One region of the Paenibacillus sp. LX16 genome, then DNA from elsewhere that is predicted to be linked to it. Evidence: riboswitches for the same ligand, from Rfam matches in the RefSeq annotation. Region 1 holds a riboswitch; each other region holds the start of a gene.
What was found. Region 1 has a riboswitch for cobalamin ahead of cobJ (precorrin-3B C(17)-methyltransferase). Riboswitches for the same ligand answer to the same signal wherever they lie in the genome.
Positions count from the first base shown of each region.

Region 1 (10,742 bases):
GACAACCGTGGACATGTAGCGGTGACCCGTTTTGGAGGCATTCAGCGAATGTCAGCAGGCCACGGCATCATTCATACGGAGCACAACGCTTCACAAACGGAGGATGTTAGTCTGCTGCAATTGTGGTTTAGCCCGCATACGAGAGGACTAAAACCGTCATATGAGGCTACAGCATTCAATCCTGAGCGTCTTCACGGTCAGCTTCTGCCGGTCGTTGCCGGAAAGCGCGTACCAGGCACGGAGGGTGAAATAGCTGCAATCAACCAGGATTTAACGATTTATTTAAGCAAGCTTCAGCCTGGAGAGCAAGTAGAATTCACACAGGCCGAGGGTCGGCGCGTGTTCCTATTCGTCATCGAAGGCTCGCTGCGTGTGAACGGTGAACATATTCTGCAAGGACGCGATTCCGCTCGTATTGAGCAGGAGCCGAAGCTCTCACTGAAAGCAGAAGATTCTGTTTTTTATATGTTGATTGATTTGCCCTAAAAGGAGGTGCGCACAATGGCGCAGCAGGAAACATGGCTGATCAAGCATGCCGTCACGGGACGTAGCTTTGCTGACAGCCGCAAGCAGGTTTTCGATTGCCATTTGGAATCGGCGGACGGCGTGTTTCGCTTTACGCTTCAAGGACTGCCGCATGAGACGGCAGAGGCGATTGTGCGTTATAGCGGGGAGTTGAACGTATTTCGTTTTGTAACGCCGGTAGACGATGGACCCCTGGTGAAGCATTGGTATTACGTCACCCCGGAAAGCGTGGAATATCATGATCAGACAGATGAGCTTACGTTCAAAGCTAGTTCTGAGATTGAATACCATCCTGAGGAGTATTGGGGAGATTAATCATTCCTTTATCATAAATTTTCAGATTTATAATGGATTTTCGAAGGCCCTGCATCATTGCAGGGTCTTTTTGTTATCCGTTCAACATGTTGAGTTCATTGGATACATAATCCTTTGTAGGCTGGTACATCCTATAGGACATATTATCTGTTCGGCTCATTCGTAAAGGGGGAATAACGATGAAGAAAGGGCGCTTTCCCAAGTTGCCGAAGCTACCGTGGAGCCGGAGAGCGATTCCAGCCGCAGACCGCAAGACACGAAATTCCAATGTGCCCAAAGGACTGCCTGAGTCTTCGTGGCTGGAGCAGCCGCTACGTAGCAGTGTGGAAGACAATTTGATTGCTTTGCGTGATATTTTCAAGGATTGCTCTGATATCGTCTATCGAGAGCTCATGATTTCCCCTGAACGCAAAGGGTTGTTGGCTTATTTTGAAGGTACGGTAAAATCGGAGGATTTGCAGGATCATATCCTGCGGCCTGTCATTCTGGGCATGATGCTCAAGGACCCTGAGGTAAACGGCAAATTAGAGCCGTTGGATGAAACTCGTATCTCCATGTCCCAGACTAAAACGATGGACGAATGGAAGATGGTATCGGCAGCGATACTGGACGGCAATGCCGCCTTGTTCGTAGATGGTACGCCTCGTGCTTATATTTTTAGCGCCAAGGGGGGCGTCCGCCGTGGTGTGGAGGAGCCGCAGACCGAATCGGTTATTCGTGGACCGCGTGAAGGATTCACAGAGACACTTCGCGTCAATACGGCACTGTTACGTTTCAAGCTGAAGACCTCCAAGCTCAAGATGTACAGCATGACCATCGGAACAGAAACACAAACGAGCATCGTCCTTACCTATATCGAAGGAATCATAGATCCCAAGTTGGTGGAGGATGTAAAAAAAAGGATCAGCGATATTGAAATTGATGGTGTCCTGGAGACGGGATATATTGAGGAACTGATTGAGGATCACCCGTTTTCGCCATTTCCGCAAATGGAATACACCGAACGACCGGATACCGTCACTGCACAATTATTGGAAGGGCGTTTTGCCATTTTTGTGGACGGAACGCCGTTTGCCCTGATTGGGCCCGTGACGATGTGGCAGATGATGCAAGCGAGCGAAGATTATTACGAGCGTTTTTTTATCAGTAATATGGTGCGCTGGATTCGTTTTCTTTTTCTGATATTGGCTCTCTTTCTGCCTGCATTATATGTAGCGGTCACGACCTATCATCATGATATGCTGCCAACGACGCTTATTTTGAGTATTGCGGCAGCGCGTGAGTCTATCCCTTTCCCCGCTTTGGTGGAAGCACTGATGATGGAAATTTCCTTTGAGGCATTACGGGAAGCGGGGATTCGTCTCCCCAAAACGGTCGGTCAGGCTGTCAGTATCCTTGGAGCGCTCGTCATCGGTCAGGCATCCGTACAAGCGGGAATTGTATCGGCACCGATGGTTATTATCGTGTCGCTCACAGGTATTGCTTCGTTTACCATTCCACGCTTTAACTTTGCCATCACGGTTCGCCTGCTACGATTTCCCATCATGCTGATGGCGGGTTTATTCGGATTGTTTGGGATCATTATTGCGACAACGCTGATTGCTACGCATCTAACCAAGCTAACATCGTTTGGTGTTCCTTATATGAGCGGATATAGCCCGTACAACCATATGGATCAAAAGGATATCGTCGTCCGTGCACCTTGGTGGAAAATGACTAAACGTCCTTCCTGGATTGGTAAAGACAATAACAAACGAGCGAAGGAAAAGATGAATGGATCGCCTACAACCGAGGAGGGATGGTGATGAAGCCCAAATCCGATACACAAAAAATACGTAAAGCGGCTGTGCTCTGTTGTCTGCTGCTTTGTTCTGTTCTTTTGGGAGGATGCTGGGATCGCCGTGAAGTGAACGATGTGGCCTTTGTGATGGGCACGGGCCTGGATAAAGAAGGCGATCAATACCGGGTAACGATGCAAATTGCTCTGCCCGGACAGCTTGGATCTTCGGGCAGTACAGGGGGAGGGGGAGGTACAAGCGGTACGAAATCCTACTACCTGGAGTCCAAAACAGGTCCAAGCTTCCGAGGAGCAAGCACCGAGGAACAGCGCGAGGTTTCACGAACACTGAATTACTCTCATCGACGGGTGCTGCTGTTCGGGGAGACGCTGGCACGGGAAGGGATTAGCAAAATGATGGATGTCATTGCACGTATTCCGCAGAACCGTCTGTCTTCCCTGGTTGTTATCACGAAGGGGTCAGCGATGGAAGTGCTTCAGGCAGATGCTCCGATTGAGCAATATCCAGCGGAAATGGTGCGTGAGCTTAACTTTTCCTATATGAAAAAACCTCGTTCCGTTAAACTGCTGATGAATTCCGTCCTGCTGGAAGGCATTGACCCGGTGGTGCCAGTAATGTCTCTGGTGAAAAATGGGCCCGCTAGTCTTAAAGACAAGAAGACGAATATTCAGATCGATGGACTGGCAGTCTTTCGACAAGACAGGTTAACAGGGATTATTGATAACCATCTAAGTCGGTTTCTGCTGTTGGGTATGGAGCAAGCCAAGGAGACAGAGATATTTATCCCCCCTCCCAAGGGTAAAGGTTACATATCTGTGCATCTCATCGAAAATAGAGTCCATATCAAGCCCTTTATTCGGGGGGATGAGATTCGAATGACCGTTCATATGAACTGCAATGGGAATGTGAAGGAAAATGAGACGAATTTCGATATTTCCAACGAGGAAAATTTGAAGTGGCTGGAGCAGCAGACAGCCGAGGAAATCAAGAGGGAGCTGGGAGAGGCTGTCCACGTGATTCAGCAAAAGTATCGGTCAGACGTACTTGGTTTGGGCCGGGCTATTATTACGAGTCACCCGGACGAATGGAAACGGATTAAACCTCAATGGGAACAACTATATCCCAAGGTGGAGATCACCATAAATCCGGTCGTGCATATTGAGAATATTGGTGCGGTCACCAAACCATTCGGGGTCAAAAAGGAGCAAATCCAGAATGAATAAAGTATTTCTGTTACCTTTGGTGCTGGCTATGCTCTTTATGTATCTGATTGACCGTAAAAATATTAACAATGCACCCGCCATCAATCGTTGGGTCTCTCGAGTATTGTATGTTATTAGCATTGGTATCTGGATTTACGGAACATCAACGAAGAGCACCGTTTATGTGGCTACATGGCTGACCCGTTTTATTGACATGTGGATCCCCCCTACGTTGTAAATCGTGTAATGGATGCCTGCGGGCAAAAAGGAGGATGTACCTGCATGAAACAGTTCACAACCAGACAAATTGTGCTGCTTGGTGTATTGATGGAGGTCGGTATTACCCTTATACATGCTCCCGCGCAGGCAGCGGATCACGCGAATCAACATGCCTACTGGACCTGTATAATTGCTGCTATCGTGCTATGCTTGCCGATCTGGGCGATGTTGAGACTCAAGCGACGTTTTCCTGATCAGGAATTGATGCAGGCGATGGTGAGCTCTCATCCTGTGTTGGGACGTGTGCTGCTTGCAATCTACCTTATTTTATTCCTGATCATTTTTACGCGAGATTTGAGAATTATTACGGATCTGGTGGAGGTGGTGCTTTTGCCGCTGACTCCGATTGTGGTCACTTCTCTTATTGTGCTGTTAACTCTGGTATTTATGGCTAAAGGTGGAATAAGAACCATCGTCAATATGGCGGAGATTTTTGTACCGTTGTTGATTCTGACATTGCTGACCATGCCGCTTTTTTTCGGGCGTAATATGGACTTCTCGGTACTGAGACCTTATTTACATCCGGAAGTAGATGGAGTGATTAAGGGCAGCTGGCGCATGCTGGGATATATGGCTGATATCATGATAGTCCCCTTTGTAATTTCTGGGAAGAGCTATAATGGGCGTAGTGCGTGGTTTGGGCATTTGCTCGGAACCGCTTTTCTGATTATCCTGGTGCTGCTGTCCGAGTTGGTTATTGGTGTTCCTATCTTGTCACGGCTGTTTTATCCATCGTATGAACTGGTGCGTCAATTGCAGCTAACGGACTTTCTGGATCGGTTCGACTTGTTCGTGGCGGCACTGACCGTACCGACCTTTCTTACGAAGATTGGAGTTGATCTGTATGTTACCAGTTTGGCAGTAAAGCGTATGTTTGCCCAAGCCTGGGGAAGTCTGATGGTTTGGCCCGTAGGTTTGTTAGGTTATGTCTGTTCGTTTATGCTGTTCTCCAACATCGTGCAAATTTATGATTTCAGTCGAGAATGGACTGCGGTGATGGTCATTTTTTTTGTATTGATGCCCTTCGTGCTGTGGATGTTGCTCCGACCCAAATCTAAAGGGAGAGGCGACGATGATAAGGCATCTAACGGAGAGCGGGATAGTAGTAGTCAGAAAGAAAGCCAGCAGGGAGGCAGAACAGGACACGGCCACTTATAAGTTTACTGTATTCATCGGAAAAGTAATTCTTATTTGTCTTTTACCCCTCTGATTGTATACTTGGTAGAAAGAAATACGACATCTACAAGGGAGGCAACAGAATGGCACAACGCATGGCAGGCAAGAGAGTCGCTCTTGCGGGTCCCCGTAAAGCAGAAGAAATGGCGCTGCTAGTTGTGAAGATGGGGGGTGAGCCAGTACAGCGCCCGGCCCAGGGTACCGTTTTTCTGGATGATATCGAGCTGCGCAACGCTGTTGTATCGTGGGTGAAGCACCCTCCGGACTGGTACATCTTCACGACAGGTATGGGGCTGGATGCCCTGTTCGATATGGCAGAGGATATGGGCGTGGCTGAGCAGATTATGGAGCTGCTGCAATCTTCCAACATTGCAGCGCGGGGCTACAAGACGGTCAATGGACTCAAAAAGCGTGGCTTTACGCCAGCAGTACGAGACGAGGACGGAAGTTTGATCGGATTGACAGGAGCTTTCGCCCCATACGATCTGAAGGGAAAAGAAGTATTGTTGCAACTGCATGGCGATCCAGCCCCACGGTTGGTAAAGTGGCTAGACGAGCAGGGGGCAGTGACCCGCCAGGTACTTCCTTATAAGCATATCCCACCCGAGGAAGCAAAATTGCAGGCGTTACTGGAGGATGTTATCCATCGTAATGTTGATGCTGTTACGTTCACGAGTGGTCCGCAAATTCGATTTTTAGCCCAATATGCGAGAGAGCAAAATCGAATCGAGGATTTACTGGAAGCTTTCCGTGAGGATGTGATTGCTGTATCAGTAGGGAAGGTGACTGCACAGTCCATTGTGGAAGAAGGGATTGATCGAGTCGTGTTTCCAACCGAAGAGCGCATGGGCGCGATGATGGTGGAGCTGGGCAAATATTTTGAGCATAACGATTCGGTGCATGGCTGTGGTCTGAAGATCGTGAATGGTCATTGAAATGAGATAGAAATTATAAATATAGTATGCTAAAAATGAACTTATATTTTTGGATAAAGCGTAAAATAAAGATAAGGGCCTGCGAGGTCTTTATCTTTTTTTATTGGATATGCATCGACAAAGATTTTTGTTATAGCGAAAATATTTAGCTAATATAATGAATAAGTTTCGATGCATGATACTTAGGACAGGAGCTGAGACGTTAATGAATTCTATTTGTGTATTTGCCGGGTCCAGACCTGGACATTCATCGGTATATGTTGAAGCGGCAGGCAAGCTGGGAGAAGCCATGGCTCGCCATCATATCCGTCTGATCTACGGTGGCTCCAGTAGGGGGCTGATGGGAGAGGTGGCGGATGGAATGCTGGCGGGTGACGGTCAGGTCACTGGCATTATGCCTACCCTGTTATTTGATGCAGAGATCATTCATCGGGGGGTTACCGAATTTATTGAGGTAGCAAGCATGCATGAGCGTAAAGCGGCAATGAGCGAGATGGCCGATGCGTTTATTGCCCTTCCGGGTGGCTTGGGAACCTTTGAAGAGCTGTTCGAGGTATTGTGCTGGGCGCAAATTGGCATTCATCGCAAGCCGATTGGGCTGCTGAATGTGAATGGATATTTTGACCCGTTAGTAGAAATGGTGCGTCATAGCGTGCAAGAAGGGTTTACCGGGGCTGAGCATCCAGCGTTATTAAGTATCTCTGCGGACCCGGACGAATTGCTACATATGTTAAAAAATAAAGCAGAGAACTTGAAATAAAGCGTTTTTCGTGCTTGCACAACTGATTGAGGCAAGGTTATGATAAGACCCATAATCAAATAGCGGACAGACAAGGTGCCTTTGCGGTTGAGCAAAGGGTAACAGGGAATCGGGTGCAAATCCCGAGCGGTCCCGCCACTGTAAGGAAGAGGATTTTTTTAAATGGTCACTCGTGAAAAACGGGGAAGACGAAAGAATCTGTTGATGCCAAGCCAGGAGACCTACCTTGATCTGTATGCACCGTTAACCTTCGCGGAGAGGATGGGTGTACGAAATCAGGAAATCAGGCACACGTTGCTTTTTCCATGTTGGTTAGAGGTTTGCGTGGATATGAACGTGCAGCAGCGTTTGAAGCGTAAACAGACAGGTGGAAAACAACGGCAGGCTGGAGGAAGACAAATAGTGTCTTCTTACGCTGTTTGTTCGTCTGATGAGAGATACGTACATAGAAACCCCATCCGGGTAGGATGGGGTTTTTTGAGTTACAGGATGTCCATAAATCATTGAAATAGATAGGATAGCTACCCTGAAAAGGGTGAATAGGAGGAGCACGATGAGCCCATTAGGAAAATTGCTGGTGATTGGATTTGGACCAGGAGATATGGAACATATCACAAAACGGGCGCTGGATGCGCTGGCCGAAAGTGAGGTCATTATCGGCTACAATACCTACGTTGATTTGATCCGTCCGTTGTTGAACGGACAGGAGATTGTACGCACAGGGATGACAGAGGAAGTGAGCCGTGCGCAGGAGGCGGTTCGCCAAGCAGAGATGGGCAAGAAGGTAGCTGTCATTTCCAGTGGAGATGCAGGAGTCTATGGTATGGCAGGGCTGGTGTACGAAGTGCTGATGCAAAAAGGCTGGCGACGCGAGGACGGGGTTGAGGTAGAAGTCGTGCCAGGGATCTCGGCTATTCAGTCCTGTGCTTCACTGTTGGGGGCGCCAGTTATGCATGATGCTTGCACGATCAGTCTGAGTGATCATCTGACCCCCTGGGAAACGATTGTGAAGCGTGTAGAAGCAGCGGCTTCGGCCGATTTTGTGATTGCATTATACAACCCGCGCAGTGGTCGGCGTACCCGCCAGATTGTGGAGACGCAGTCCATTTTGCTGCGTTACCGCGATCCGCAAACTCCAGTTGGGTTGGTGAAAAGTGCTTATCGTGAACGTCAGCAAGTTATTGTAACGACGCTGGAAGATATGCTGAATCATGACATCGGGATGCTGACGACTGTAATCATCGGCAATTCCTCGACAACGGTGTATGACGGCTTGATCGTGACTCCGCGCGGATATCAGCGCAAATACACGCTGGATGCGACCGAGCAGGCGCTCAAGCCACATCAGCGTCTCCGCACGGAAGCGGAGCCGTGGTCGCTGGGCGCACAAGAGGATACACCGCAGGCAGGCGCAGCCCCGACTACGCCCGCTGGACCCTCCGCGAGCGGCGCTGCGGTTGCGACGCAGGCACGCCCGCAAGCGATGGCTGCCGTGCAGGCAACGACCGCTGTGCAAACCGGCGCAGCAACCCCGGCATCGCTGGCGGCAGAGGCACTAAGCCGCCTAGCTGTTGGCGGCAAGCTGCCTAGCGCAGCCAACGCTCGCTGGAGCGGGCAAGCGCCTGCTACCGAGAGCACCGCCGGAACGTCAGCGGTGGCCGGAGCGGGGACCGCGTCCGGGATGGCGACAGGCGGCTTTGGCAAGCCTGCGCTATTTGAGGTGGGTGTTTCCCCGGGTGTGGGAAACAAGAAGTTCACCGCTCGCCAGATGGCGCTGCTCGCCGAGGTAGCGGGTGATGACGGCGAGCTGGAATACACGCCAGATCATCAGATCGTGCTGCGCGTGCCGTGTGCAGACCCCGAGGAACTGGTCGGACGGCTGCGGGATGAACGATTCATTGTCATGCCGATTGGCGATGTGTTTAAGGTGAAGGCGTGCGACTTCTGCAATATGGAGAAGGATGACGCTGTGCCTGTGGCTGAGCATCTACAGGTGGTACTTGGCGGATTACAAGCACCCAAGGAAACGAGCATTGCTTTGAACGGATGCGGTATGGCCTGCTATGGAGCGGTGCTGGAGGATATCGGAATCGTCTATCGCAAGGGAGGATACGACCTCTTCCTTGGTGGTAAAAAATTCGGTCGCAATGCTCATGCCGCTCAGCCCGTAGCGGAAGGGATTCCGGGTGATCAAATTACTGACATTGTGGAGAACGTCATCGCTGAATATAAGGAAAAAGGGCATCCGAATGAGCGTTTTCATAAATTTTTTAAACGTGTAGGCGTCGTTGCGGGTTTCCGGCATGAGGATTCACCAGCAACGGTAGAAGTGAATGCGGTTTGTGGTGATTAATGTACTGAAGGCCTGATGAACTGGATACAAGCATATATATAATAGGGCGTCATGCAGGCGCTATCCCTATTAAAGAGGAGGAAAAAACAGCAGTGGATGCAATATTGTTGGTTGGACATGGAAGTCGGGACCCGGAGGGGAACCAGGAACTGCTGGAATTTGCACAGGCAGTGGCAGACCGGGTACCGGATATGTGCGTGGAAACCTGTTTCTTGGAGTTGGCACGTCCCAGCATTGCTGATGGGATGCAAACATGTGTGGAGAAAGGTGCGACGCGTGTCGTTCTCATTCCGATTATCTTGTTCGCAGCGGTACATGCCAAAATTGATATTCCGATGGCTATTGACCGGGCAAAGGCGAAATATCCGCAGGTGGAATTTGTATACGGACGTCCGATTGGTGTTCACGAGAAAATCGTTAGCATTCTGCAAAGCCGCTTGAAAGAGGCCCGTCCGGTTGCAGTTCCAGCGGGAATGAATAGAGCTGTAGAGGCATTTGCCGAGGTATCCGACGAAGAAACGGCGGTACTTGTGTTAGGACGCGGAAGTAGCGATCCAGATGCGAACAGTGACTTTTTCAAAATCACCCGTATGCTGTGGGAACAGCTTTCTTATACGTGGGTAGAGAGCAGCTTTATCGGTGTGACGCAGCCTTCTTTTCCCGATGGGTTGGAGCGTTGTGTACGATTGGGGGCCAAAAAGATTATCGTGCTTCCCTATTTTCTGTTCACGGGTGTGCTGATTAAGCGCATCGGAGAAATGACCCAGGAATTTGCCGAGGCTCACCCTACATTACAAGTGGAAATGGGCGGATATTTTGGTTTCCATCCTCAACTGATTGAACTGGTACTGGAGCGAGCTAAGGAAGGCTTGTTCGGCAAGGTTACGGCCAATTGTGATAATTGCCAGTTCCGTCTGGAGGCGCAGGAGCACCACCATCATCACCACGACCATGACCATGACCACCATCATGAGCATCATCATGCACATGAGCACGATCATCATGATCACTATACACACAGCCACGATCACACTCATGAGCATGTCCATGCTCACAGCCATGATGACCATGATCACCATCACGAGCATTCACATACGCCATCTGTGGTGAACAGAAGCGGGCAGGTGAAGGGCTCATGATATTCATGCTATGCGGAACGAGCGATGCTCGGGAATTGGCGCTGCAAATCCGTGACAATGGCTTCAACGTATTGACCTCGGTCGTAACCGAAAGCGCGGCGGCCAGCTTGTCCGAAGCGGGGCTGGACGTACGTACAGGCCGAATGACAGCCGATGAAATGACTACAATGATTCGGGAGCAGGGAATACAGGCGGTTGTTGATGCCAGTCATCCTTTTGCGGAAGAAGCACATGCGAATGCGATGACAGCCGCTCGCGA
Region 1 is NZ_CP141152.1:5,431,400-5,442,141, reverse strand. It holds gene T3H97_RS24390 (pirin family protein) at 1-486, shown strand, start outside; gene T3H97_RS24385 (hypothetical protein) at 502-840, shown strand; gene T3H97_RS24380 (spore germination protein) at 1,020-2,645, shown strand; gene T3H97_RS24375 (Ger(x)C family spore germination protein) at 2,645-3,862, shown strand; gene T3H97_RS24370 (hypothetical protein) at 3,855-4,079, shown strand; gene T3H97_RS24365 (GerAB/ArcD/ProY family transporter) at 4,124-5,278, shown strand; gene T3H97_RS24360 (uroporphyrinogen-III synthase) at 5,380-6,231, shown strand; gene T3H97_RS24355 (LOG family protein) at 6,437-6,991, shown strand; cobalamin riboswitch at 7,049-7,234, shown strand; gene cobJ (precorrin-3B C(17)-methyltransferase) at 7,545-9,344, shown strand; gene T3H97_RS24345 (sirohydrochlorin chelatase) at 9,437-10,483, shown strand; gene cobK (precorrin-6A reductase) at 10,480-10,742, shown strand, end outside.

Region 2 (10,742 bases), 2.0 Mb from region 1:
CGTGATACGTAAAGTTGTAGAACCCATTGCTGAATTGGTTCGTCATAGCGAAAAAATTGCTCAAGGTGATCTTTCACAAGAAGCGAAGGTTCATGGGGTTAATGAAATTGCCCAACTTGCCCGTAGCTTCCAATCCATGTCTCATAACTTGAAAGAAATGATCGGCCATGTGCTTTCTACATCCGGTGCGGTTGTTGAAGGATCGGACGAGCTGCTTCGTCGGACTGAGGCTATGAGTGTAAAAGTGCAGGACTCTACAGTTGCCGCAGAGGAAGTAGCGAAGGGCAGTACCAGCATAGCTACAGCTGCTGCTGAAAATGCACAGGCTATGGAGGAAATCGCTCAAGGTGTTCAGCACATCGCCTCCTCTGCCAATGATGTATCCGATCAAATCAGTGAAGCGACGAAAGAAACGGTTAACGGTAATACGCTCGCTCAAAAAGCTGTAGCTCAAATGTCACAGGTAGGACATGCTGCCGATGAATCGCTTCGATACATCCATAGTATGAATGAGCGCTCAGAAGCCATTGGCAGTATCGTTTCGGCTATTTTCGATATTACGAAACAAATTCAAATGTTGTCCCTGAATGCCTCCATTGAAGCTGCCCGTGCGGGCGAACATGGACGGGGCTTTGCCGTAGTAGCCGGAGAAGTACGCAAGCTTGCCGAGCAATCTAAAGAAGCCACACAAGAAATTTCCGACTATTTGGTTACCATTCAAGAAGTATCGCAACAATCTGTGGACTCTGTGACCCAGGTGAGCCGTGAAATTCATTCGGGAACGGAAATGGTTCAACAAGCGAGCTCAGCCTTTAACCAGCTAAGTGAGCTTATGCAAAAGATCAATGCTACGATTCAAACGGTATCTGCAGCAACGGAGCAAGTATCCGCCAGCTCGGAGGAAGTATCTGCTTCCGTGGAAGAGACAGCTCTCATCGCTGCCAATGCACAGCATATGATTCAAGAAATCGGTTTAAATGCCGATGAGCAACTGAATGAAATGGAAAGCCACAGCGAGGTTGTTCGCCAATTAAGCAAACAAGCAACCGAACTGCAAAAGGCTGTCCAAAAATTTAAAATTACGTAAGCCAATATAATACAAAGAGGTATCTCACAGTCTTGAAAATGGCTGTAGAGATACCTCTTTATTTTTTTAAAGCGATTTTAATAATCATCCATGAAGTTTATGAATTCATTCCCATAATACGATAAATTTGCTCCATATCTAAATGAGCCCGTACCACCTCTGCGACACGGTCAAACTCTCGTTCCTTGGCTTCACGTACAGTAAAAGTGCTTTCTAAAGGTGCCAAGCCCTTGGCTTGTCGCAATCCATCCAGCCAGCACCGGCGAAAACGGTCATTATCAAACACACCATGTAAATAGGTTCCCCATACTTTACCATCTGTCGTACCCCAGCCTTCCTCAAAAGCTGTTCCTTCGCCACGCCGGATATGGAATATCCTTTTCATTTCGCTTAGGTTTAAAGTTCTATCTGTAGGTGCGAATGGTTCCGTAACATACTCCGTAACGCCCATATGTATTTCATAGCCTTCAATGCTAGGCTTGGAGGCAGAACCCGAATCAGGCGCAGTGCTAAGCAAAAGCGGGCAATAATTAGACAGGGTTCCCTGTACGCGTACGGTTTGCTTTTCCTTTAAAAAGGTCGTGGATAGAGCCAGCCAACCTAACCCTTCTGCCTGCTGCGGCAACCCAGATTCGACGGCTTCGGGATCAAATAGTGCGGTACCCAGCATCTGATAACCTCCACAAATGCCAACTAGCTGTGTGCATCCGGTATTCATAGCCTGCCGAATGTCTTTCTCCAGACCTCTCTCACGCAATTCCAGCAGGTCTCCAATGGTGTCTTTGGTCCCCGGTAAGATAATGGCGTCCGGTACGCCCAACTGTCCGGCTTCTGTGACATAACGAACACTCACATCCGGCTCTGCGGCCAGAGCATCCGTGTCTGTAAAATTGGAAATCCGCGGATATCGTATCACCGCAATATCCAGTTCTTTATCCTTTGCAGATTGCTTGGGCTTCTTATCCAATACTACCGAATCCTCTGCTTCAATGCGAATGTCTGGCAGATAGGGCAATACACCGAGTACAGGAATGCCTGTCCGTTCTTCCAGCCAGTCTAATCCTGGTTGAAGCAGAGACAGATCACCTCTGAATTTATTGATGATAAATCCGCGGATACGCTGTACTTCATGGGGTTCCAGTAATTCGATAGTTCCTACGAGAGAGGCAAAAACACCGCCCCGGTCGATATCTGAAATAAGCAACACTGGAGCATCCGCCCAACCTGCCAGATTCATATTTACGATATCGCGGTCCTTCAAATTAATCTCTGCCGGGCTGCCCGCCCCTTCCATAAGGACAATATCATAGGTATCACGCAACCGATTCAGAGCATCCATGACGGTCTGTTTGGCTTTTGGCAAAAAATCCTTCCGGTAATCGGAGGCGCTCATATAGGCATAAGGTACACCGTGTACAACAATTTGTGAGTGCATATCTTTGACCGGCTTAATCAGAATCGGATTCATATCAGTTGTGGCCTCAATACCGCAGGCCTCAGCCTGCACCCCCTGAGCTCGTCCAATTTCCTTGCCGTCCTCGGTAACATAAGAGTTTAATGCCATATTTTGCGACTTAAACGGTGCGGGACGATATCCGTCCTGCGTAAAAATACGGCAAAGCGCAGTCGTCACCACGCTTTTGCCCACATCCGACGCTGTTCCTTGAAGCATCAATACGGCTGCCGGGTTTGTGTAGGACGGTTCGAAAGTTGACAATTGCCTCTTCCCCTTTAACGAATTCATTTCAAATCTGGTCACAACCCGTACAAAATGACAATAAACAACAATAAAACAGTCTCCAGCAATTCGTTTAAAGTTCCGTATATATCTCCCGTAAGTCCACCCAAGCGGCGGTTAATACGGTTTGCCGTGAAGGTTCCAACACCGTAAGCCAAGACCGGAAGCAACACAAAACCTAGCGAGATTGGAAGGCTCTCAGAATACGAAAGGAACGGCTGTAAGTATGATCCTGCCAACAACAGATTCCCAGTCCCCCTTGTTGCTGTAGCCAAACCTGCCAGAAGATATTGTCCTACGGCAGCACTCAGGGTCACTAATACTGCCCAGAATACGGCCAACCCTAGGCGGCCACCACTCATATCAGCGAAACGCGCAGCCAGCCCATCATCATTACGGGCTTTAGGCCAGCGCTTCATTGCATGTACCATAAACCAGCGGCTCCAAACCATCGGAAGCAGCAGCAAGCCAGACACATTCCGTTCAACCAGCACCGTATACAGCAAAGAAGCCTTGAGCATGAGTAGCAACACACAAGCAATAACGCCCATTGCCCCTACACGGCTATCTTTCATAATCTCCAGCATCCGCTCACGAGATCGGTAGCTGAACAAGGCATCGGCCGCATCCATCCACCCGTCCAAATGCAATCCGCCCGTCAACCAAACCCAGACAACAAGCGTAAGAATCGCACACGGCAACGGCGGCAATATCATAGAAGTAAGCGCCGCAAAGCCCCAGACAATGATGCCAATAACCACTCCCACCAGCGGATAATAACTTGCACTGCGTTTAAGCAAATCCGGGGAAAAATCTATTTCCGCCTTCACCGGAAGACGCGTTAAAAATTGAAAAGCCGCAGCAACAGCCTGACGTTCGCGGCTCATAGCTTATATTCCAACTGTTTGAGTTCTACAGGAATGCCCGCCGTCACCAAAAATACTTCATCACAAAGACGGGCAATCCGCTGATTCATAACCCCACTCAAATCCCGATACAGCCGACCAAGCGGATATTCAGGCACAATACCGTCACCAACCTCGTTAGTCACGATGACGAGCTGCCCCGGATACTGCTCCACAGCTGCCGCCAGTTCATTAATGGCAGCTCTGGACGTAGCTTCGCCGTCCTCGCCTGCGGCCAGTAGCACGTTCGACAGCCACAGGGTCAGGCAGTCGACTAGCACCATAGGCGAGGATGATGGCTGCGACGCTTGATCGCCGCCAAGCCGTCGCAGCAGCTCAGGCAGCGCCTGCGCTTCCTCCAGCGTCTGCCAGTCGTACCCGGCAGACTCGCGCTGGACCCGATGAAGGGCGATGCGCTCCTTCATCTCCATGTCATAGGCTTGCGCCGTTGCAATGTAGCAGGCGCCAGGCGCGCGCGACATGCATAATCGCTCGGCAAAGTCGCTTTTCCCGCTGCGTGCCCCGCCGGTCACGAGCGCTTTCATCGCTGCGCGGCTCCCTGACCGTCCGATACGCCTGCATCGGCAAAGGTCGCCATTTCGCGCATAATGCGGCACGCCGCATCAATCAGGTGCAAGCTAAGCGCACCTCCTGTGCCCTCCCCGAGCCGCATGTCCAAATGAAGCATGGGCTCCAGCTTGAGCTGGCGGAGCACCGCCGCGTGCCCGCGCTCGTCCGAAGCGTGCGAAGCAAGCATGTACGCAGCGCTTGCAGGCGCAAGTGCACGCGCTGCGAGGGCAGCTGCGCCTGAAATAAAGCCGTCCAGCACAACTGGACAGCGATGTGCGGCTGCGCCGAGGATGACTCCTGCCAAGGCGGCAATCTCCAGACCGCCGACCTTAGTGAGCACGTCGAGCGCATCATTTGCATCGGGCTGGTTCACGTCCAATGCGCGGCAGACAACCGATATTTTACGGGTAAGCCCAGCCATATCTACACCCGTTCCCCGGCCTACGATAACTTCCGGCTCCAGTCCGGTGAGAGCACATACGACTGCAGCGCTGGCTGTCGTATTCCCGATGCCCAGCTCTCCGGTAACGAATAGCCGTGTGCCTCCTTTGACTGCTTCTGCTACGGCTTCTGCTCCGGCCAAAACCGCCTGTTCCGCTTCCGTACGCAACATCGCTGGCCCTTTAGCTATATTCGAAGTACCCATGCGTACCTTACGGTCCACCAGATTCGCGTGAGCGACATCCGCATTCACGCCAACATCTACCACCTTGACATCTGCGCCCGCATGACGTGCCAGCACATTAATTGCCGCGCCACCTGACAGCATGTTATACAGCATTTGCTGTGTAACCTCAGCCGGAAAGGCACTGACTCCCTCTTCACACACCCCGTGATCCGCAGCCATAACCATAACCGTTTTATGCTCAAATTCAGGCTTGTCCACTCCTGTAATTCCTGCTAGCTGAATGGCCACACTTTCCAACTTTCCAAGACTTCCCGGTGGCTTCGTTAATTGGTCCAAATGGGCTGAAGCTGCCGAGGCCGCCACCCCATTCGGCTGGGCAATGCTATCGATCAGCTGACGCAGCTTGTTGTTCATACCTTCCACTCCCTGCTCTTTTTAAGTGTGTTTCATCGTTTATTTAATCTGCTGTGTCCGAAGCACTTCTGCGCAGCAAGAGCTGCGGCACACCGCTATCGGGATGCGGAAGCATCACAGGCTCAACACCATATACACGGCGAATCCGATCCTCGGTTAATAACTTCGATGAAGCTCCCAATCCTTCAACCATTCCATCTTTGAGTACAAGCAAATCTTCGCAAAATTGGGCTGTCAAGTTAAGATCATGCAAGACCGCAATGATCGTCACACCCGTTTCTTGGCGCCAATCTGCCAGCAGTTCCATAAATTCAAGCTGATAGCGCAAGTCCAGATAGGTCGTAGGCTCGTCCAGCAGCAATATTCGTGGCTCCTGCACCATTACTTTTGCCAAAGCTACACGCTGTCGCTGTCCCCCACTCAAGCGGTCCAATGCTCTGTCCGCCAACGTGGTAAGACCCAATCGCTCCAGCACGCGATCCGTGATCGCCTCCACATCAACACCCTTTTCCCTGCCTAACCAGTCCTGATGAGGAAAACGTCCCATTTCTACGACTTCTCTGACGGTGTATCCCACTGGAGGAAGCCCTTCCTGTTGGAGTACGGCTATGAGTCGGGAAAGCTCTTTTCTGCTGTAGCTACCGACCTTTTTGCCATAGATATGAACGTTTCCCGATGTTGGCTGATCTACACCCGAAAGCAGATGCAGCAAGGTCGATTTTCCACTGCCGTTCGGACCAATAATCCCCCACCAAGTTCCTTCGTCGACGCTCCAGCTTATATTCTTTAACGCATGGAACTCTCCATAGGCACGTGTCAGACCCGCTACCTCTAATGCCCGATCACGCACTTTCTGTGATTCACTTTGTTCTGTCACAGCAGTTCCCCCCTGCGCAGCTTCTTGTTCCGATACAGGAGATATGCGAAGAACGGTGCCCCAACAAAGGCCGTCATCACGCCCAGAGGAATTTCCGTGGGGGCTAACAACGTGCGAGCCGCCGTATCTGCCCAAGCCATAAAAATGGCTCCACCGAGCGCAGATAATGGAACAATCATCCGGTAATCAGGACCTGTCACCAGACGAATGATATGCGGTACAACAAGTCCCACGAAGCCAATCACTCCACATACCGAGACAGCGGCAGCTGTCAGCAGCGTGGAAATGATCAGAACAGATAGCTTCGTCGCATCTACATGAACTCCCATGTGAGCCGCCTGACGTTCACCCAAAGCCAAAATATTCAGCACCCGTGCCCGGTTCCATAGAAATACCAGTCCTATGACCACATAAGGTAAAAGGATTCCTGTATATGACCAACCGCGCAGACTAAGACTTCCCATCGTCCAGTACAATATTTCATTGACCGTCTCCTTCGACATGGCTGTCAGAAAGGAAACAACCGCTCCCAGAAAGGATTGCATCACCACACCCGACAAAATGAGACTTTGTGTCGGAATTTTTCCACCTTCCCGTGCCAACGTCAGCACCATCCACAGCGTCAGCATTCCGGTCGTAAATGCCACTAGCGGCAGCGTCCATATGCCAACAAATGAAAATTGAAGGCCCCAATAGATCAGTACTGCCGCTCCTACCGAAGCCCCCGAGGATACCCCCAGTGTATACGGATCAGCCAAAGGATTACGCAGCACACCCTGAAATCCGGCTCCCGCCAGCGCCAGCGCTGCTCCTACCAACATTCCCAGTAACACTCGTGGCAATCTGACCTTCAAAATAATCTGCTCTGAGGATGTATTCCAATCCGGTGTAAACGTATCGCCTAACCACGGAAGGTGGTTAACCAGAATGCCCGTGATCTGGCTAACCGGAAGCTTGGCCGAGCCGATGCCAAGACAGAGCAGCAGCGTCAGCAACAGCAGGACAAGACCTGTCCCTCCAAAGCCGATCAGTTTACGGTTCATTTGAAAATTTCAGGATACACGCCCTTGGCCACTTCCTTGAGACCTTCCGTTACGCGTGGACCCGGACGACTGATCAAATTATCATCCACGGCAAACACCCGGTTGTGGCGAACAGCCGATATTTGATCCCATCCACTGCGAGCTTTAATGATTTCGCCGAGCGTTTGACCAGTTTTGTCGTCCTTGACACTTTTGCTGTACAAAATCACGTCAGGGTTCGCAGCAATAATATTTTCCTCACTAATTTGGTACCACCCCTTCTGCGTGGCACCTACATTTTCACCGCCCGCCAACGTAATCAGCTCGTCCATAAACTCGCCTTTACCAACTGTCCAGCCTGGTGAAAACTCGACGTATACCCGCAGCTTCTGCCCTTTACCGATATTTTTAACTCCTTCTTTCACTTCCGCTACATCTGCTCTCATCTTGTCAGTCACCGCTCTCGCTTCTTTCTGATGATCGGTGATTTCCCCATACAATTCGATGTTAGCTATGACATCTTCAACTGTCTTCGGTTCCGTTTTAAAAATCATAATTCCCATGTCGCGCAGCTTGGTCGTAGCCTGTTCACTAAGTGATATCCCTGCAAAAACGACTTCCGGGTTCGCAGCAATGATCGCCTCTTCGTTCGGTTTCATAATACCGCCCACTTTAGGCTTTTTCGTAGCTGCTTCCGGGTAATCAGAGTAGTCGGAGACGCCAACTATTTCCTTATCCAGCCCGATGGAGAACAGCGCCTCGGTTTCTGCCGGGGAGACGGAAACGATTTTATCCGGCGCTTTTTTGAATGTAAATTCCTGTCCTGTTGCATCCTTAACTGTGAGTGGGTAAACTGTTTTGCCCGGAGGCTCTTGTGCGGTTACGGTCTTTCCTGGCTGCTGTGAAGAAGTCTGGTTCTCTTTATTTTCAGCATTTTTCCCATTAGCTCCACATGCACTCAGCACAACTGCCAAAATCAGAACCAATAGACCTGTTGTCCAAACCTTTATTTTTTTTCCTGCCATGATTTGCACCCCTTCATAAAAAAATCGTTAAGAGCGTTACTTGAGCATCATCAGATATCTTCTAAATCCAGCCTTCTTTTCCTATCAAAAAAACCCCGCATCCTCATATCAGGACACAGGGGTCACGTTAGCGCAGATCGTGCGCAGGCGGCAGCTTCTTTCCGCACGGACAGTCACTGCGAACACGTCATCCTTTCCTCGAAGGATTATGGTGACAGGCAAACGGGCAGGTATCCTGACTTATGGTAAGATGCATGTCCTGAAATTCCTTCATATGCTTAGTAGCACATAAAGCAGGACTAACCGGCATGTTTCCATTTACAGTGGCGGGACCGCGCCGGACTTACACCGACTTCCCTTTTAACAGCGCAGGCAAGGGAAACCATAGTTTCATCACACTGCGCCGACCTCGTCTGCTGGATATTTGATGTAGTGGTAGTCAAGCCGTTCTTTTACTTGATGATTATAGGTTAAAATGAGGCGGCTTACAACCCAAACAGCCTCTTTATCCGCTGGTGTCTAACCTAATGAGGGAGCATTTCCGCTATGTAATTGTGCGGTCCTGCCAGCCTCAATTGAATCCTAAATGCTTCTCCCGGCTTCGGATTCAGACTCCAAAAATCATGGCCCGGTATCAGCATGCAAGCTAGCTGACGAATTACGCCACCATGCGTAACGACCAAAACAGAGGGCGGCGCAGCAGTCAAATCCATGGGTTGAACTTCCATAGCAACACGCCATTCATACAGAGAGTCAAGAAATTTCCGCAAGCGATTCACAAAATCTGTCCAAGACTCTCCTCCAGGAGGGGTTATCCGTTGCGGCTCATCAATCCAAGCGCAATACAACGACACATCCTTGAGCATGTCATACGTTTTTCCATCCCACTCGCCAAAATGAAGCTCTCGCAGACGTGGTTCCATCATAGGAGACATAATAGATAGGGAACCTCCAGACGTCAATTCTGATTCCGGCACAATGATCTGCAAGGTCTGGCGACATCGCATTAAATCGCTGCAATAGATTCGAGCAAAGGACTGCCCTTGCAATTTTTCTTGCAAAGGCTTTAATTCCTGTTCTGCTCCCGGTAGCAAACCTAAGTCGGAGTGTCCCAGATATCGACGTTCCTTATTCCATAAGGTTGTACCGTGACGAACTAACACGAGTTCCATGTCCCAATGCAGATCTTCTTTAGCATCATACGGCACCTTATCCTCCTGTGAGTTCGGACTTTGTGCGTATTCTACTGTCCTTTTTACTGCTATATCTTGTTTCAAGATCATGTCACTTCCTGCTCGATCATTATTCAGTGTGTCACTCCTCACCGCACCCATCCCAAGGCAAAACAACCTGCAGCTCCTAACAAACACAATCCTACAAACATACTGGACACGGCGAACATCAGCTGGATTGTATGCCGTATATCTTTCGACTCTAGCGGTCGTATCCAATCGCCCATGTATGCACGAAAGGAGCGCACGCCATGATACACATTATAGCCTCCAAGACGAATCCCCAGTGCACCAGCAACAGCCGATTCCGGGAAGCCACTGTTCGGGCTTGGGTGCAGACGAGCGTCTCGCTTGACTGTGCGCCAGCTTCTTGCAGCATCTCGCTTGTACATCCACGCCGCTACCACAAGCATTGCCGCTGTCAGGCGTGCCGGAATGTAGTTAGCTACATCATCCAGACGTGCTGAAGCCCAGCCTAAATGCAGATACTTTTCATTTTTATAGCCAACCATGGAATCGAGCGTATTCACGGCACGATAAGCCAGCGCCAAGGGTGCTCCCCCGATCAGGGCATAAAAAAGCGGGGAAATAATCGCGTCCACGATATTTTCAGCGACCGTTTCAACCGTACCGCGTACAATCTCAGGCTCATCAAGCTGTTGCGTATCCCGCCCGACAATCATGCCCAGCTCCCGTCGTGCTGCAGCCAGGTCATCCGCCTGCAACGCTCGGTATACTGCCATTCCTGCATCCTTTAGTCCTTTAGAAGCAATCGTGGTCGCAATCAGCACCATTTCTGCGCCGACAGATAACCATGGATGAATCCAGGCAAGCAAGTGCAACAGCGCCCAGGCGAGCGCAAAGGAGCCTCCCGCCACAATAAGTGGAAGCAGTATACCCGCACGTTTCAGCCCCCAGTCACTTCGGACCTGGCGGCGAATCACTTTTTCCAATGCCGAAATGGCATGTCCCATACCGATGACTGGATGCGGCAACCACCTCGGGTCACCGATCAGCCTGTCCAAAAGATAGGCTGCCAGGATAATCAAGCTAACTGTCACGCCGCTGCTCCTCCTCCAGCACTTCACCCAATACAGACAGCAGCCTGTCGTTGGCTTCCGCGTCCTTGACCGCAATCCGAAAATGGCTCGTCGTCAGCCCCGGATACATAGCACAGCTACGTATAAGAATTCCGCGTTGTCCAAGCGCCTGCTGAATCGCCGATGCGCTCCACGTACCCGGCG
Region 2 is NZ_CP141152.1:1,537,703-1,548,444, reverse strand. It holds gene T3H97_RS07070 (methyl-accepting chemotaxis protein) at 1-1,087, shown strand, start outside; gene T3H97_RS07065 (cobyric acid synthase) at 1,185-2,804, opposite strand; gene cobS (adenosylcobinamide-GDP ribazoletransferase) at 2,843-3,712, opposite strand; gene cobU (bifunctional adenosylcobinamide kinase/adenosylcobinamide-phosphate guanylyltransferase) at 3,709-4,275, opposite strand; gene cobT (nicotinate-nucleotide--dimethylbenzimidazole phosphoribosyltransferase) at 4,272-5,342, opposite strand; gene T3H97_RS07045 (ABC transporter ATP-binding protein) at 5,386-6,219, opposite strand; gene T3H97_RS07040 (FecCD family ABC transporter permease) at 6,216-7,262, opposite strand; gene T3H97_RS07035 (ABC transporter substrate-binding protein) at 7,259-8,266, opposite strand; cobalamin riboswitch at 8,475-8,668, opposite strand; gene T3H97_RS07030 (histidine phosphatase family protein) at 8,791-9,549, opposite strand; gene cbiB (adenosylcobinamide-phosphate synthase CbiB) at 9,588-10,559, opposite strand; gene cobD (threonine-phosphate decarboxylase CobD) at 10,549-10,742, opposite strand, start outside.
Region 2: another riboswitch for cobalamin. It lies ahead of T3H97_RS07035 (ABC transporter substrate-binding protein); the one in region 1 lies ahead of cobJ (precorrin-3B C(17)-methyltransferase).

Region 3 (10,742 bases), 240 kb from region 1:
CTACGTTATTACAAATTATGGGCACACGCTTTTTCGGTAGTAGACTACCTGTCATTTTAGGCTGTACGTTTACGGCAGTAGGGCCTATCATCGCGATTGCTTCGACCTCAAATTTAGCGACAGCGTATGGTGCTATTATTTTGTCCGGTATATTCGTGGTGTTAGCGGCACCGTTGTATGGTAAGCTGCTACGCTTTTTCCCGACGGTCGTTACGGGTTCGGTCGTTACAATTATCGGTCTATCCCTTATTCCGGTGGCGATGAACAATGTAGCAGGGGGCCAGGGCAGCGCGGATTTTGGACAGCCGCGTAATTTGCTGCTGGCGCTGGTTACATTATTGGTTATTCTGCTTGTGAATCGGTTGGCAAAAGGCTTTTTGCGCTCGATTTCCGTGCTCATCGGTCTGTTTGCAGGCACGGTGGTTGCTTATGCGATGGGAATGGTGCATTTTGCTCCCGTGGCAGATGCGTCATGGGTGAGTGTTGCGCAACCGTTTTATTTTGGTAAGCCAGAGTTTAGCATTATGGCGGTATGTACGATGATTATTGTCAATATTGTCAGCATGGTCGAGTCTACGGGCGTTTATCTGGCAGTAGGCAAAGCGATTGATCAGAAGGTGGAGCAGAAGCAGATCGTCAATGGTCTGCGTTCCGAAGGACTTGCGATTATGCTTGGGGGTATTTTTAATGCGTTTCCTTATACAGCTTTCTCGCAAAATGTAGGTCTGATCTCACTTACACGCGTCAAATCGCGTAACGTTATTTTTGCTGCGGGCGGCATCATGGTCGTTCTTGGTTTGCTGCCTAAGCTGGCTGCCTTAACGACAGTGATTCCTAACGCTGTGCTGGGTGGGGCGATGATCGTCATGTTTGGCTCGGTCGCTGCATCAGGCATGTCTATTTTGTCAGAAGTGGATCTGCGGAAGGAAAGCAATCTGCTGATCGCAGCATGCAGCATTGCTGTGGGCCTAGGCTCTGCCGTTCTGCCACAAATGTTCGACCAGCTGCCGAGCTTTGCCAAAATGCTGTTGCAAAATGGTATCGTTTCGGGTTCGATTACAGCGATTGTCTTGAACATCGTTTTGACGAGAAAACAAGGGGAATCGGTCAAAAGCGTGACGGTTCAGGAGGTTCCACAGAAAGTTTGATGATTAGGAATAAATAAAGATAGTCGGAGAGAGGGCGTATGCCTCTTTTCCGGCTTTTTGGCATGGAGTTATCCGGGGAAGATGAGCAGAGAAGATAGGCTGTGCAAACTGGTATCTATTACGGCAGGCGTCAGGCTGGCCGGAGCCAGACGCAGCACACCCGAATTGATGGAGTTTGGAGTTGGACAGCTATAGCCTGACGAAGCTGCTTACATTGGTTCGCAGCCAGCGTAAGCAGGTGCGCAACAGTCGCGGATCGTCAACAAGGGGGCTGCTTTATTTCCTGGATTTGGACAAGCTAAAGCAGGGTGCCAGAATTATGACTATTGGACGTGAAAGTCGTGGACGATAGAAAATATTCTTTGGGAACGTGTTGGTTTTTTATCCTAGCCAAAATCACGGAAGATTATTCGAACCGTATGCGTTAGCAGATAGATAAAGTGAATGCCTCCCTATGCTGATACAGTAAGATTCCATACGAAATTAAATTCCAAAACCCAGAGTTTTGTGAGTGCATATGTCCGGTCTTCCAATCCTCAAATCTCGCTGTCTTGTTAATTTCATCACCCTCCGTGCTTGTCAATAAAAAGCCCGTAGTACCAAGTATCTAATTGTCCGTCACGACAAATTACAATCCTGTTTCATCATTCTTTTACTTGCCCGCTCTATTCGACATTCTTTCGTGTAACCCTGTCTAGGTATGATATAAAGTCCTTTGAACGCAATAGATCGTTCGGACGCCACAGCTCCAGTACAAAGTAACTGAGTAGACTCGCGAGAGTCCCGCTATCTTTCCGCTATAAAAAAGAAGCCGTGTTGGTTGCAACGGCCTCTCTTTTTATTTCAATTTATTTGATATGATTAGTGCTTTTCTACTCTGAAAGCAATTCCCACAGGCTTGTCTACTCTCACATAACCTATGAAAGGATCACCTATGAATGGAGCTGGCCAATACATTCCTAATCTATGTTTTTCATATCGTGGAAAAGCACTAATGACCCATCTTTCTCCTTTAGGAACATTGATTGAATATTCATCATCTAGGCCAATATCAGCTTCTATACCAAAACCCAATGTGCCTTCTATAGCTTTAACACCACCTGTTATTGCTCCTTCCGCTTTCACTTTAATATTAGTTTTCACTGCAATTTTTGCAGCAGCAGGCCCAGTATATGTACTTACACGAATTGCATTGTTTGTATCAACCCAATAACCTAGATTTTCATGGGTTTTAACAATAGGAGTCACCCCAATGGATTGGGTGCTGATTCTATCATTATTACCTTTTTCTTGATTTAAATTGTCGTAATTGACATAATAGTAATAAACATCCTCGTTAACACTACTAGGATCGATATATTTGTAGACTTGTCCTTCCTTGGCCTTTATTTCATCTGTCGGTTCCCATTTTCCGGCTTCTGATTGTATCGTCGAAGACAATGGATTCGGCGCATCATTTGCAGAAGCAATGGCTCCATATGGTAATAATATTGCTGTCAATGCTGCAATTATTGCTGTTTTAGTCATGACTTTGAATGGTTTCATGGTATTAAAATTCTCCTCTTCGAAAAATATTATTGGGGGCTAAGAAATGAGTAAATTTGAAAAAAATCTGTTTAAGTATTTGTCTTACGGTTTTTTGGTAGGAATATATTATTCCTTTATTCAAGGACCAACGACGACAACTTCTTCGCTTAACGGCTCATTGCAACTTTACACAGTGTCCGCATCTACTTTTATTTTCAGAACATTATCAACCTCATTTCTACTAAGTCTCCTCTCTGGAGTCGTGTATACAATTGTTTTTTTATCCATAAGAAGGAATAAGTAAATATTACCTGTAAATTTTATGTTTGTAAATAATTTTATTTAATGGATAAAATTTAAAATAAGATAGAAGAGAGCCGTATTGATCGCAACGGTCCTTTTATTAACTGACGGTTTAATAGCAAGTGCCTCCCCGTTTGGTTGTTCGTACAAAACTCTTTAGCTTCCGCAACTTTTCGAGCGTTAAAGCAAGCCGTCGCTTCGTCCTGGTTTACAGTACGACGCTGTGAACGACCTGCAAGATCTCTCGCTTCGCTCACTTACTAGCTAAAAAATAACTTGACTGCTAGGCACCTAAACGGCACGCTAACATGGCTTGTCAGGAAATGGTCAGTTAACAAATTAAGCCCCCGGCTAATCACCGGAGGCTTTTCAAACTCATTCTCTAAATCACTAAGGAATTTTTTACGGGTAAATTCTCTAATAGTTAAATTTGTCTCAAAGGCTGTCTGAGAAGAATCAACAATATAGTTCTTTTGTTTGGTAGCTGCTCCCAATGCTGTTATCCTTATAATAGAAATTCCACAAGGTTTGCTCACTAATTTTCCGATCAACTCTTTGGATTTGTCGCTTTTCAAATTTTTTTCTTCCTCAATTTTTTGGAGAAGGAATAACCAACTGCTTTTTCAGGCCTTTGGAATAATGTATCTTTTTTAATAGCTTGTACAAATTGATCTGCAATCTCGCTGCTAAATTTTCGTTTATGCTTCTCTTTTAGATTCATTAAGTAGTCTGGTACAGTTTTCGGGACATTATGAGGGAGACGGAATGACCGTCATTTCGTGCACGCAATGAATAGCCATAGTCTTAATTTTCCTTATCGTTCAAATTTAAACTATTGTGCAGCATTTATTGACAAGCCTGTCACAACAAAATAAGATCGTAATGGAAAGAAATAAAGGAAGAAAACAGGTGTGAGCCGGACGACTCTATGTACGGGGTTTTGTTGAGACCATGTGGATAGTTGTTGAGCGTGTTCACTTAAAAGGGAAGTTCGGTTGATTCCGACACGGGCCCGCCACTGTATACAGGCATCAGCAGGATACTGCTGGAGCTTTCAGAACAGCCACTGGAACTGTGAAGAACCGGGAAGGCCTGAAAGATACGCCTGAAGTCAGGAGACCTGCCTGTTTTGACATCACTGTCAGACCCACGGGATGCTGGGGAGGTGGTTAGGCGTGCTGCATACGGAATGTCTGAAACCGAGCTGATCCCTTCTATATTATTAGAGTTGGCTTCGAGGTGAGTTCTGACATTTTATAATGAAGGCATTTCTGACTGCTAATTAAGTGGTCTGGAATGCTTTTTTCGCGTTTTGCGTTAAGTTTATATGATTTTACAAGATAGAGGAGGGCTCATGAAATGATAAGCAATCGTAGTAGGCGTTCATGGTTCGTATGTACAGGGGTGATGTTGCTGCTGGCAGTTATGGCTCTTTCGGGATGTGCCAGCAATAAGACGTCGGATAGCTCCGGCAAGGGGGAGAACGCGTCAGCACAACAAACAGCGACAGATAAAAAGCTGGTAATGGCGTATACATGGAAACCGTCAGGTGTTGACCCGCACGGAGATAATAGCTGGGATGTGATGCGATCTGGTGCAGGTGAGACACTGATACGTTTGAATGAAAAGCTGGAGCCTGTGGCTTGGCTGGCAAAGGAGTGGAAGCAGGACAGTCCTACAGTTTGGACGTTTAGCTTGCAGGATAAAGTCACTTTTCATAATGGAAAAAGTATGGATGCAGCAAGTGTAAAAGCGTCTTTGCTACGTTCTATCGAGAAAAGCCATCTGGCGAAGGATTTACTGAATGTGAAGTCCATTGATGTAAGCGGCCCGCTGGCCTTGAAAATCACGACAAACCAGCCGAATGCAGCGTTGGTGTCCAATCTAGCTGATCCATCGACGATTGTACTGGATGTGGCATCGATGAAAGATGAGCACAGTTACCCAGCGATGACAGGCGCCTTTAAAATCAAAGCATTCAACAAAGACCAATCGTTGGTCGTAGAGCGTTATGACGGATATTGGGGCGAGAAGGCACGATTGGCTGAAGCGACGATGAAGTTCATTACGGACGGGAATTCGCGCCTGATGGCGCTGCAATCCGGCGAGGTGGACGTAGCGACGGATATTCCGGTTGATAACGCAGAGGTACTAAAAAAGAACGACAAGCTACAAGTGCTGTCGGCTCCCTCCTTGCGCACCCATATGATCGTGTACAATATGGAATCGCCAGTATTCAAGGATGCGGCGAACCGTAAGGTGGTGGACAGCCTGATTCCACGCACATCGATTGTGAGTGCCGTCATGAGGGGCTTCGGTACGGAAGCAAGCAGTCCGTTCCCGAGCATTCTTCCCTTCGGTAAAGTTGAGCGTAAAGCGCTGGACGGAACGGCGGATCAGCTGTTAACGAAGGATGGCTGGCAGAAGGACTCCCAAGGGACATGGACTAAGCAAGGCAAGCCGTTCGAGGTTACGCTGCTGACTTTTCCTCAGCGTCCGGAGCTCTCTGTTATGGCTGAGGTCATCCAAAGCCAATTGCTGAAAGAGGGAATCCAGGTCAAGATTCGCAAGGTGGAAAATATCGACGAGGTGTTGACCAAAAACGATTGGGATTTTGCTATGTACAGTATGCTTACTGCTCATACAGGAGAGCCACAATATTTTATGGACATGTTTTATTCTTCGAAAAGCGAAGCCAATGTAAGCCGTTATAGTTCCAAACCGTTGGAGAGTATTCTTAACAGCTTGAAGCTGGCGAAGGATACAGCGCAGCGTAATGCTGTGACACTACAAGCGCTGGATATCATCAATACGGATTTGCCACAGTCGTTCATTGTGCATCCTGATAATGTGTTTGGCGTGAAAAAAGGGGTGGAGGGTTTTACACCCCATCCGATCGAGTATTACTACATTACAGCGCAATCCGATATTGCGGAATAACGAGCTGCGTATCCTATGATTCGTTTTATACTGGAACGTGTGGCGCAGCTGCTCATCATTGTATTCGTTGTATCCACGCTGACTTTTGTACTGATGCGGCTGGCTCCTGGTGACCCTGCTACCATTTTGCTCACCGCGCATAATGTTCCTGCCTCTAAGGAAGCGTTAACGACGCTACGACAGGAACTGGGCTTGAACGAGCCGCTTCATATTCAATATGTGAACTGGCTGCGGGATGTGTTCACAGGGCATTGGGGCACCTCGTATGTATCCAAGGAATCCGTGCTAGCCGAACTGTGGAACAGACTGCCTGCTACTGTGGAGCTAGCTGCTGCGGGCTTTGCCGTCATGACGGTGCTTACGCTGGGGCTGGGGCTGGCTGCCTCGCTAAAAATCAGCGGTCCACTGGATCGTCTGGGCAGGCTGTTCGCTCTGCTGGGATCGTCGATCCCCTCTTTTTGGCTTGGTTTTCTGTTGATCTATCTATTCTCCGTTTGCTTGGGCTGGCTCCCATCCATGGGAAGGGAGGACTGGACACATCTAGTGCTCCCAGCGCTGACTCTTGGCGCAGGTTTGGGAGCTGTGCAAGCACGCGTACTGCGCGCTCAAATGCTGGAGCTGGGTGACCGGAATTTTGTGAAAGCAGCGAAGGCTCGAGGCTTTTCACGTATGCATATCCTGTTTTTTGAGATATTTAGGCATGCGGTTCTGCCTATAATTACACTGCTAGGTACCAATCTATCATTTATGCTGGCAGGTAATGTCATTGTAGAGACCATTTTTTCATGGCCGGGGTTGGGCAAGTATTTTATAGATGCGATTACACAGCGAGATTATCCGGTGATTCAGGGGTATGTTATTTTCGCCGTATTTTTAATTGTAGGAGTTCAGTGTTTGGTGGATGTGGTCCAGACGGCGATAGATCCGAGGCTACGTTTGCGTTAAGGAGGAAGCTGAAAATGAAAAAGATACGGCTTCCCTTTAAAGGAAGCTTGCTGGCAGGAGGCTTACTGTTTGGCCTGATCGTGCTGCTTGGGTTATTAGCTCCATGGGTCGCTCCTCATGATCCTCTTCAAGTGGATCTTTTGAACCGCCTGGCACCACCTAGTCGGAAATACCCTTTCGGTACGGATCATCTGGGTCGGGATGTGCTGTCACGGCTCATTTACGGGATTCGGACGAGCGTGCTAATCGCATGTGCAATTACTGTAGCTACGCTGTGCTTCAGTCTGCCTATAGGCTTGTTCATTGGTTATGTGCGCGGACGCGTAGACCAGCTGGTCATGCGGGGAATCGACGGCGTACTGGCTTTTCCTGATATTATTTTAACGGTGGCGATTGTGGGCATTTTGGGCCCAGGTTTTGTTAACATGACCCTTGCGATTGTTGCGGTACGGTGGGCGGGCTATGTCCGGTATATCCGTAGTCTGGTTCAAAAAGCCTGTCAGGAGGACTACGTTCGGTATGCCCGTTTATCCGGCAATTCACACGTACGTATACTGAGCCGTTATGTATTGCCACAAGCGTTGCCGCAGTTGTTGGTTTATGCGGTATGGGATATCGGACGCGTGGTGCTGATGATCGCTGGGCTGTCCTTTCTTGGACTGGGTGTACAGCCGCCCAAGCCAGAGTGGGGCGTGATGCTGCATGATGCAACCTCATATTTTCAGGTGGCTCCGCATGTCATGATTTTTCCGGGCTTGGCGATTATGCTGTTTGTACTTGCCTGCCAGCTTTTGGGCGACCGCTTTTCGGAAAAGGGGGCGGCCAAATAGTGGAGGATCAAACAGCCCTTGGGGGCAAGGATACGATAGAACAAGTGGTAGGGCGAAAACCGTTGTTACACGTGGAACATTTGGAAATCTGCCGCACAGGCGTAGGAGCAAGCGAAAGTGGGAGCAAACCACTGCTGCGTGATGTGAGCTTTTCCATATATTCAGGGGAGATTGTGGCCCTGACCGGACCGAGCGGATGCGGCAAGAGCCTGACCGCACACGCAATCGCAGGCATGCTGGAGCCAGGTATCGATGTTACGCAAGGACGTATCTACTATAACGGGGAAGACATTCTCCCGTTCCAGGAACGGCGCTGGCAAAGACTGCGCCGAGAGGATATTGCGCTGCTCATTCAACAATCGCTGAGCGGGTTGAACCCGATCCGGACTGTCCGCGCCCAGCTGATGGATACGCTTAGACTGCACGGGCGGCGTCGGATGCCGCATGACCAAATGGAACCGGAGCACGCTGATGCTGTCCCATCCCACACTGCACCGCAGCAAGTCCACCCGCTGGGCGTGCTGCCACGGATGCGGCAGATGCTGAGCCGTGCCACGGAGATAGCCAGAGGAGGCGCTACTCCAGTGCGGGAGGCCTATTTGCGTTCTCTGCTCCGCAAGGTTGGATTTGCAGATCCTGAGCATATTTTGTCGTCATATCCTTTTGAACTAAGCGGAGGCATGTGTCAAAGGGTGCTGCTGGCTGCAATGTTAAGCTCCGGTCCGAGCCTCTTTATTGCCGACGAGCCAACTACGGCGTTGGATGTTATCAACCGCGACAAGGTCTTGGCATTGCTGCAACAGCTGAGAGAAGACTTTGATCTCACTATATTGTTGATTTCACATGATCGCCAGGGTATGAGTCGCATAGCAGATCGAGTATTGGAGATGAACCCGGAAGGAAGGATGTACCAGTGATGCTGGAATTGAAGAATGTGACTAAAGCATACCCTGTCCGCAAACGGAGAAAAGGCTGGTTCAGCACGCAAGATAGCGAGCAGGCCGTGAAGAAGGTGAATCTGGAGCTACGACAGGGCGAATGTCTTGGACTGGTTGGAGAAAGTGGAAGTGGCAAAAGCACGCTGGCACAATGTATTCTAGGGCTGGAGTCGTTGACCTCAGGGGAGATTTGGCTGGATCATCAGCCTATACATTTCGAAAAGATGAAGGACGTTCAGCTGTACAAGCGAATCCAGTTGGTTGCACAGGATTCGTCCTCTTCATTGCATCCTCGTATGACCATTCGAGATATTTTAATGGAGCCGATCCACAACTATTTTCCTGAGCAAAAAGCGCAGGCGCTGGATATTTGTCTGTCCCTATTGGAATCAGTAGGATTGGAGGCTGACAGTCTGGAAAAATACCCAGCACAGCTGAGTGGCGGGCAAAAACAGCGGGTATGTATTGCCCGAGCGTTGGCGGTGGAGCCGGATATTATCTTGTTCGATGAATCGATCGCCAATCTGGATACGACAACGCAGTTTTCCGTGCTGGGCATGCTTAAGAGAATGCAGCCGAAACATCAGTTGTCCTACCTATTTATCACTCATGATCTCCAATCTACTCGTTCATTTTGTGATCGGGTTGCCGTCATGGTTCAGGGGGAGATCGTGGAAATATTTAAGGAATGGGATGAAGATTTGTTACAGCATGAGTACACGCGTACTCTGTTTCAAACGTTGGAGAATTAAGCCATAAATTTGGGATTTTGCAAAATTTAAAATAAATAAGAGGATTGCTTGTCGAATGTTGTTGACAAAATAGAACGTGGTACCTATTCTAAATATGATTATGATAATCATTATCACATATATAGAAAAGGGGAAATACATTGATGTCCGTTCGACACCGCAAGACTGCCACCCTTATGTTGGTGGCGCTCCTCTTATTATCCGTTGTTTTGGGTTGCGCGAAGCAGGAGAACACGCCTGCATCCACCTCAACTGACGGAGCTGCCAATGAAAAGTCGATCACACTATCGTGGCCGCGTGACATTGGTACGATGAATCCTCACGTATACAATCCTTCCCAACTTTTTGCACAATCCATGATTTATGAGCCGTTAGTCAGCTACAAGCAAGGAGGTAAGCTGGAGCCTGCTTTGGCTGAATCCTGGACTATTTCCAAGGACGGCAAAATATATACGTTTAAGCTGCGCAAAGGTGTGAAATTTTCGGATGGAACGCTATTTAATGCGGCCATTGTCAAAAAGAACTTTGACGCTATTATGAAAAATGAGAAAACGCACAGCTGGCTTGGTATAGTAGGCGTTCTCGACAAAACTGAAGCTGTAGATGACAGCACCTTCCGAATGACGCTCAAAGAGCCATACTACCCAGTGCTTCAGGATTTGTCTGTCGTTCGCCCGTTCCGTTTTCTGGGTGAAGCTGGGTTCCCGGATGATGGAGATACGTCTAAAGGAATCAAGAAACCTGTAGGTACAGGACCTTGGATGCTGGATGAATACAAGCAAGATGAATATGCAACCTTTAAGCGTAATCCGAACTATTGGGGTACTGCACCGAAGGTGGATAAAATTACGGTAAAAATCATTCCCGATGGCGAAACCCGTGTAATGGCCTTTGAAAAAGGCGACTTGGATCTGATTTATGGAGAGGGTGTCATTAGTCTGGATGCTTTCAAACAGCTTCGCGACACGAATCAGTATGTTACCACGCTGTCCGAGCCTGTCGGTACAAGAAGCCTGTTACTCAACTCATCCAATCCCAAGCTGGCAGACCTTCGGGTACGTCTGGCACTCCAGCATGGCTTTAACAAGCAGGCAATGGTGGAAGGTGTGACCTCGGGGCTGGAGGAAAAAGCGGATACGGTTTTATCTAAAAACTATCCGTATACGAATGTAAACTTACAGCCTGTTGGCTATGATGTGGAAAAATCCAAAGCGTTGCTGGATGAGGCTGGCTGGAAGCTGCCCGCAGGCGGTACAGTACGGGAAAAAGACGGACAACAGCTGGATTTTGAGCTGATTTTTGATAAAACCGATCCGATCCAAAAGGCGATGGCTGAAACCATTCAGGCCGAATGGGGAG
Region 3 is NZ_CP141152.1:5,675,148-5,685,889, reverse strand. It holds gene T3H97_RS25485 (nucleobase:cation symporter-2 family protein) at 1-1,148, shown strand, start outside; gene T3H97_RS25480 (hypothetical protein) at 1,330-1,500, shown strand; gene T3H97_RS25475 (hypothetical protein) at 2,010-2,693, opposite strand; gene T3H97_RS25470 (hypothetical protein) at 3,239-3,553, opposite strand; cobalamin riboswitch at 3,917-4,120, shown strand; gene T3H97_RS25465 (ABC transporter substrate-binding protein) at 4,338-5,918, shown strand; gene nikB (nickel ABC transporter permease) at 5,934-6,863, shown strand; gene T3H97_RS25455 (ABC transporter permease) at 6,878-7,693, shown strand; gene T3H97_RS25450 (ABC transporter ATP-binding protein) at 7,693-8,610, shown strand; gene T3H97_RS25445 (ABC transporter ATP-binding protein) at 8,607-9,383, shown strand; gene nikA (nickel ABC transporter substrate-binding protein) at 9,527-10,742, shown strand, end outside.
Region 3: another riboswitch for cobalamin. It lies ahead of T3H97_RS25465 (ABC transporter substrate-binding protein); the one in region 1 lies ahead of cobJ (precorrin-3B C(17)-methyltransferase).